Regions from separate parts of the Gordonia sihwensis genome, predicted to be linked through region 1. Evidence: predicted binding sites of a transcription regulator. Region 1 holds the regulator's gene; the other holds the start of a gene.

Region 1 (3,410 bases):
GAGCCAGAGCCCGTATCCGGACGTGGACGCGTTGCTGGCCGACTGCACGGCACGGGCGGTCACCGACACCCTGGCACGGGAGCCGGAGTTGGCCGCGCTGCGCAGTCCCGGTGACTTCGGCGCGCTCTCGGCGCGGCTGGGGCCGGTGATCCGGTCGCGCGCACCCGAGTACTTCGACGCCGCCGTCGCGGCGCTCGCCGAATACTCCCCGGTGCGCCGGGCCGTCGACGCCCGGTCCGGGACTCTCGCCGCCGACGACGTCTCCGATCAGGTCAACGATCTGATCTTCGACGGCTTCGTCGGCGCGACGGCATTGGAGCATCTGCGCTCGCTGCCGCGCTATCTCACCGCCGCACGGCTGCGCCTCGAGTCCCTCAACACCGCCGCCGGCCGGGACAACGAGGCGATGGGCGCCATCGACAGGGTGGTGGCAGTCTGGAATAGGCGCCTCGCCCAGCTTCCGGCCGCACGCCACGAGGCGCTGAACGAGTTGGTGCAGTGGCGCCTGGAGGAACTCCGCGTGAGCCTGTTCGCTCAGCAGCTCGGCACCAACGGTCCAGTCTCCGAGCAGCGGATAATCAAGGCGATCGACAAGTTCAGCTGACTGCTCGGGGCGGTGGCTGACTGCTCGGACCGGCGGCGCCGGTGCCGTGAGTGTCAGTGACGGTCGCGGCGCAGCGAATCGATCTCGCGCTGGAAGTCGTCGGCCGACTCGAACGACCGGTAGACCGAGGCGAACCGCAGATAGGCCACCTCGTCGAGGTCGCGCAGCGGACCGAGGATCGCGAGACCGACCTCATTGCTCGGTATCTCGGCCGAACCCGACGAGCGCACGGTGTCCTCCACCTGCACCGCTAGCTTCGCCAGTGCGTCCTCGTCCACCTGACGGCCCTGGCAGGCGCGGCGCACGCCCTGCATCACCTTCTCGCGACTGAAGGGCTCGGAGATGCCGTTGCGCTTCACCACGGACAGCACAGCCGTCTCGACCGTGCTGAACCGCCGCCCGCATTCATTGCACGACCTGCGGCGACGGATCACCTGGCCGTCGTCGGCGACTCGGGAGTCGACGACACGGGTGTCGTCGTTCTTGCAGAACGGGCAGCGCATGCCATGACAATACCCGCCCGCCTCAGCCGTACTGCGGGGCGATAAGCGCTTGTCCGACATGCAGTCCCGATGTCTCGAGGCCGTTCAGGTCGCGCAGCTGGGCGATGACGCCGGCGGACGGCAACTCCGGAGCGATCCGCTCAGCGAGCGCGGTGAGCGACTCCCCCGACCGGACGTACACCACGTGCGTCGCCGCCGGCGACTCCGGCGTCGCCGCATCCTGGTAGCCCGCTCCGACGAGGGCGAGCAGCCACACCATGCCGGCGAGGGTGCCGCCGACCACCGCGGCCCCGGCCCACCGGCGCCTGCGGTACACCGCGGGCGACAGCGCGGTCCGGCCGGCCGGCGGCGCATCGAACATCACTCGCCGGTCCGCGACCGGGCGACGCCGCTCGGGGCGGCCGGTCGGGAAGCACGTTCCGCTCGAGTCGCCTCGCCCCGCTCCGCGTACTCCCCGATCACGGACCAGCGAGCCACGGACCAGCGGGATGTCGCAGGTCATCGCCGACGCGGTGGAGTGCGCAGCAGTGGAGTGCGCAGCGGTGGAGTGCGCAGCGGTGGAGCGCACAGCGGTGGCGCGTCCGGTCGGGGCGGGTGCCGTCCTCGTGCTCATGACTCGTCTCCAATCGATCGCGTGTTCGAAGCACTCTTGTTCGATAGTTAACACGAGGGGTCCGACAAACGCCGACACGCGTCGAACAATTGTTTGAGTTTTGTGACCTACTCAACTAGCCTTTGGACCATCGATCGAACACAGCTGACGAAAGGCCCGACCGTGACCGACACGCCCGATCCGATGCTCTCCACCGCGACGCTCGAGGCCTCATTGACCCAGCGTCAGCGCGAGGTGCTCGAGGTCATCCGTCAGTCGGTCCGCGAGCGCGGCTACCCGCCGAGCATCCGTGAGATCGGCGAGGCCGTCGGACTCACCTCCACGTCGTCGGTGGCCCATCAGCTCCGCACGCTCGAGCGCCGCGGCCTTCTCAAGCGCGATCCGCACCGTCCGCGTGCGGTGAACGTTCGGGACGATCAGCGGACACCGCCCTCGGGCGGTGCCGAGGCCGACGGAGAGTCACTCCCCACGCCGACCTTCGTTCCGGTGCTCGGCCGGATCGCCGCCGGCGGACCGATTCTCGCCGAACAGGCCGTGGAGGAGGTCTTCCCGATGCCGCGCGAACTGGTCGGCGACGGTTCCCTGTTCATGCTTCGCGTGGTCGGCGAATCGATGATCGACGCGGCGATCTGCGACGGCGACTGGGTGGTCGTGCGCCAGCAGAACGTGGCGGAGAACGGTGACATCGTCGCCGCGATGATCGACGGCGAAGCCACCGTGAAGACCTTCAAGCGCACCGACGGTCACGTCTGGCTCATGCCGCACAACGAGCATTTCGAGCCCATCCCCGGCGACGACGCCGCCATCCTCGGCAAGGTCGTCACGGTGATGCGCCGTATCTGAGGCGCCCGGCCGGCCTCAGCGGGACATCACACCTCGCCGGCCAGAACCGCGCGAACCGCCTCGCGCGCCTGTGACGGACTCGTCGCGGCGATCGCGGCGGACGCCGCATCGCGGCACTGATCCATGGTGACGGTACCCAGCTTCAGTCCCACCGCGGCCGACGCCGCAGGCGCGGACGACAACGACGTCACACCCATCCCGACCAGCACACATGCCAGCAACGGATCGGCAGCCGCCTCGCCGCATACGCCCACGGGCTTGCCCTGGTCCCGACCGGCGTCCCCGACCCGCTGTATCAGCGCGAGTACCGCCGGCTGCCACGGGTCGGTGAGCGCCGCCAGCTCCGGCGACATCCGGTCCGCCGCCATCGTGTACTGGGTCAGGTCGTTGGTGCCGATCGAGACGAAGTCCACTTCGGCGAGGATCGCGTCGGCGAGGATCGCCGCCGACGGCACCTCGATCATCACCCCCGGCACCAGACCGCGTTCCCGAACCCGCGCGGCGAATTCGCGCGCCTCGTCGACCGTGGCGATCATCGGTGCCATCACCCACGGCGTCGCACGGCCGTCGTCGCGCGCCGCCTCCGCCAGCGCATCGAGCTGGTTGTTGCGGATGTCCGGATACGTCTGCACGATGCGGTTGCCGCGGACTCCCATCGCCGGATTCGGCTCGTCGGAGTGGGCGACGAACTTCAGTGGCTTGTCCGAGCCCGCGTCGAGGGTGCGGATCACCACCTTGCGCCCGGGAAAGGCGTCGATCACCTCCCGGTAGAGCTCTACCTGCTGGGCGACGGTGGGCTCGGCCGCGCGGTCCAGGAAGGCCAGTTCGGTTCGGAACAGTCCGACGC
Region 2 (3,410 bases), 1.7 Mb from region 1:
ACCGGGCGCAGACCGGGAGGCTCTCCGCGACCACGGCTCAGGCCGCCGCGTGTCCCGGCCGGGACTCGCGATCGGGTTGGGCCGCGGCCTCCGGCGGCGGATGCTCGCGGCGATGCGGAACGGGAACTTGTTGATCTTCCCGTGGGTGCAGATGCCGTACCTGCCCGGCGTGGTGGACGGGGTTCAGGCGCCAAGGTTGATCGGTGGTGGCCGGTCGCCAGCCCATGCGTCCGGCATCGGGTCCGTCGGTGAGGATGGTGGTCTCCCATTGGCCGCGGTTGGTGCCGACGGCGCGGTTGTGGCGCCCGCACGCGGCGCCGAGAGCATCGATGTCGGTGCGCCCTCCCGGGGTGATCCAGTCCGGTGCGTGATGGGCTTGAGTTTGCGCGAAGGGGCGGTCGCAGCCGGGGGCGGTGCAACCGCGGTCGCGGGCGAACAACGCCAACCGCTGCGCTCTACTCGCAAACCGAGCCCCGCGGCCCTGGTAGAGGACCTCGCTGGTGTGATTCCGGAACACCGCCAAATGCGGCACAGCCTCGGCAGCGAGCCGCACGAGTTCACCGATCGGAACACGGCTACCTGTCGCGGTCAACGCGATTCCGGCATGCGCGGCGAGTTCCTGATCGGTGACGGTGATGACCAACTCCGCCGGTATCCGACTCGGTGCACCCAGCCCGCCGTGGGCGAGAACGTAATCACACAACGCCAGCAACGCATCGTGCGTGCGCTGAGCGGCACTACGCAGATCCCGACCCCGCGCCGCCGCCAAAGCCTCGGCGTCGATGCCGTCGGCGTCAATCGTTCCGGTGGGCGAATCCGGGTCGGCGGGATTGTTCATCCCGGGTGCGGCCCAGGCGGTCAAGATCACCTCGAACTTCGCCCGCAACTCCGGAGTCATCGCGCCACGGACTCTGCTCATCAACTGACGATCCTGCGGGAGGATCGTGATTCCGCGCTGGCGTTGCCGGTCGACGTGATCGCTCTCCTGACCATCGGGGTCCAGGTGAGCGAGCAGCCGCTCACCGACCTTGCCCAAATCATCCGGATTCAACCCAGCCGCAGCGTCGGCCAACTCCGCCTCAGCACGCGCTTTGACCTCCGGCGAGATACAGCCCGGTACTTTCGCCAACACCGCGGAGATCACCAACGCGTGTTCGGCACCGACAGTCCCGGCCGCCACCGACGCAGCAGTCGCCGGCTTCCGCGGAGGCAGCGTCTGCCCCTGGAAGTTCGAGAACTCGCCGATCGCCTCAGCCATCCGCGACCGCCGACCCGCCTCGCGGGTTCCGAGCCGCAAGCCCTGTGAGAGGTATTGGTGCGGATTCAGATAGCCGGCGGTGCGGTGCGCGTTGCGGTCGGAGACTTCCACCAGGAGTGCTGCGGAGATGCCGTCCCAGCGTCGCCGGATCCGTTCGGCAGTCTGTGTGTGGGCCAGCAGTTCCGGTTCGGTCTCCGGCGACAGGGAGGTCTCGGCGAGTTTGACCGCCGCGGCATCGATCAGTGCGAGTAGTTCGGCGGGCCGCTCCGGCAGCGCACCGGTGGCAACGACAGTCGCGATCGAATCGGTGATCGGACCGCTCATCACTGCCACCTCCCCCGAGTGTTTCAGCTGGTCAAACCATGTTTTCTTGACCTACCAGAACTCTACCAACGGGGTATGACAGAACACATTAGGGAATCGATCATATGTGCCAATCTGCCTCAGCCAGTCCCCACCCTCACCGGTCCTCAGCGGCGCCCGACAGCGTCTCCGGCAGGCCCGCCAGCGAGAACAGTTCGGGCTCGAAGAAGGCACCGACGTGCGCCACCCGACCGTCGACGATCGTCAGGACATCGAGTTGGAAACGACGCCAGACGTCGCCGTCGCGCATGAACATCCCGGCCGCCGGCAACCCGTTGCAGGACGTCTTGATCATCCTGATGTCGCCGGCTTCCTTGGCCGGGCACTGGCTGAGGGTGAGCACTCCGATGTTCTCGGCGCCGAGATACCAGCCCGGGAACGGCGGCATCTCCCACACCGCATCGGCGGCGAGCACGTCCACCACGCCGGGGATGTCGTGCCGCTCGAAAGCAGCGCAGAACTCGTCCCACACCTGCCGCTCGTGGTCGGACAGCTCTGCGACGCGCCGGCCCTCGAGCCGGGTGCCCTCGCCGACCGCCCTGCGTGCGCGCGACAACGCGCTGTTGGCCGCCGCGACTGTCATGTCGAGTGCTTCGGCGGTCTCGGCCGCACTGAACGCGAGCACGTCGCGCAGAATCAACGCCGCGCGCTGACGCGCCGGAAGCTCCTGCATGGCGGCGACCATCGCCAGCCCCACCGACTCCCGCGCCGTCACCGTCGACGCGGGATCGCCCAGCGCGCCGTCCGGCAGCGGCTGCAGCCACGGGATCTCATGGTTCGGGATCACCGGTTCACGGGGATCGGAGGCCTCGGTGCCCAACCCGCTCGGCAGAGGCCTCCGCGCCCGGCTCTCCAGGGCGTTGAGACAGGTGTTGGTCGCGATCCGATACATCCACGTGCGGACCGACGACCGTCCTTCGAAGCTGTGAAAGGCCTGCCACGCACGCAGATACACGTCCTGCAGCACATCTTCGGCGTCGGTGGCCGATCCCAGCATGTGATAGCAGTGCACGAGAAGCTCGGCGCGCAGGGCACCGGTGGCCGCTTCGAAGTCACGGTCGTCGGTCATCGCCTCGTCAACTCCTCCGCCGCTCCTGGGCGGCCACTGATGTCCCGGTCGTCACTGCGCCTGCTGCTGCGCGGCGTACGCCTCGGGTCCGGTCTCCACCGCGGCCGGATCCATCCACATGATCTCCCAGCCGTGGCCGTCGAGATCGTAGAACGAGCTTCCGTACATGAACCCGTGGTCTTCCACGTCCCCGGCCGTCGCACCGGCTTCGAGGGCCTTGCTCACGATGCCGTCCACCTCCTCACGGCTCTCCGCGCTCAGGCACAGGATCGCGCCGCTGGTGGTCGTGGCGTCGATGATCTGCTTGGTGGGCACGAAACTCTGGTAGAAGCCGCGGCGCAGCAGCATCGCGACGATGGTCTCGCCCAGCACCATCGCGGCGGCGTTCTCATCGGTGAAGCGGTCGTCGAACGTGTATCCCATCTTCCCGAAGAACTCCCGGGACGCGTCCAGGTCGGCGACGGGCAAGTTCACGAAGATCATCTTGTGCATCGGGGTCTCCTTGCAGTCTGCGGCGTCCCTCTCGGAGGCCGTCATAGAGATAGACAGCCCGGCCCGGCAGAACTGATCGGTCGACGCGAGATCTATTTCCGCGAAGAGCTCACAGATCCCGGATCGCGGGGGCGTCCGGGACGGTCAGCACCTCGATCGGATCGCCCGCGGTGATCGTTCCTCGCTCGACGACGCGCAGGTAGGGCCCCACGCGGCGGGCCTGAGCGA

Evidence for each region. Region 1 encodes LexA, which represses DNA repair genes until DNA is damaged. Its sites were predicted from a motif close to CGAACANNTGTTCG; they were not measured.
Region 2: P5P27_RS16245 (HNH endonuclease signature motif containing protein) is a predicted target of LexA. The motif match lies at 1,680-1,693, and genes of this name have one in related genera.

Annotation. Positions count from the first base shown of each region.
Region 1 covers NZ_CP121248.1:1,678,535-1,681,944, reverse strand. The annotation lists gene hrpA (ATP-dependent RNA helicase HrpA) at 1-604, shown strand, start outside; gene nrdR (transcriptional regulator NrdR) at 658-1,107, opposite strand; gene P5P27_RS08125 (LysM peptidoglycan-binding domain-containing protein) at 1,130-1,720, opposite strand; gene lexA (transcriptional repressor LexA) at 1,904-2,563, shown strand; gene P5P27_RS08115 (putative PEP-binding protein) at 2,590-3,410, opposite strand, start outside.
Region 2 covers NZ_CP121248.1:3,393,053-3,396,462, forward strand. The annotation lists gene P5P27_RS16240 (TetR/AcrR family transcriptional regulator) at 1-1, shown strand, start outside; gene P5P27_RS16245 (HNH endonuclease signature motif containing protein) at 38-1,582, opposite strand; gene P5P27_RS16250 (sigma-70 family RNA polymerase sigma factor) at 1,719-2,690, opposite strand; gene P5P27_RS16255 (VOC family protein) at 2,742-3,182, opposite strand; gene P5P27_RS16260 (MOSC domain-containing protein) at 3,292-3,410, opposite strand, start outside.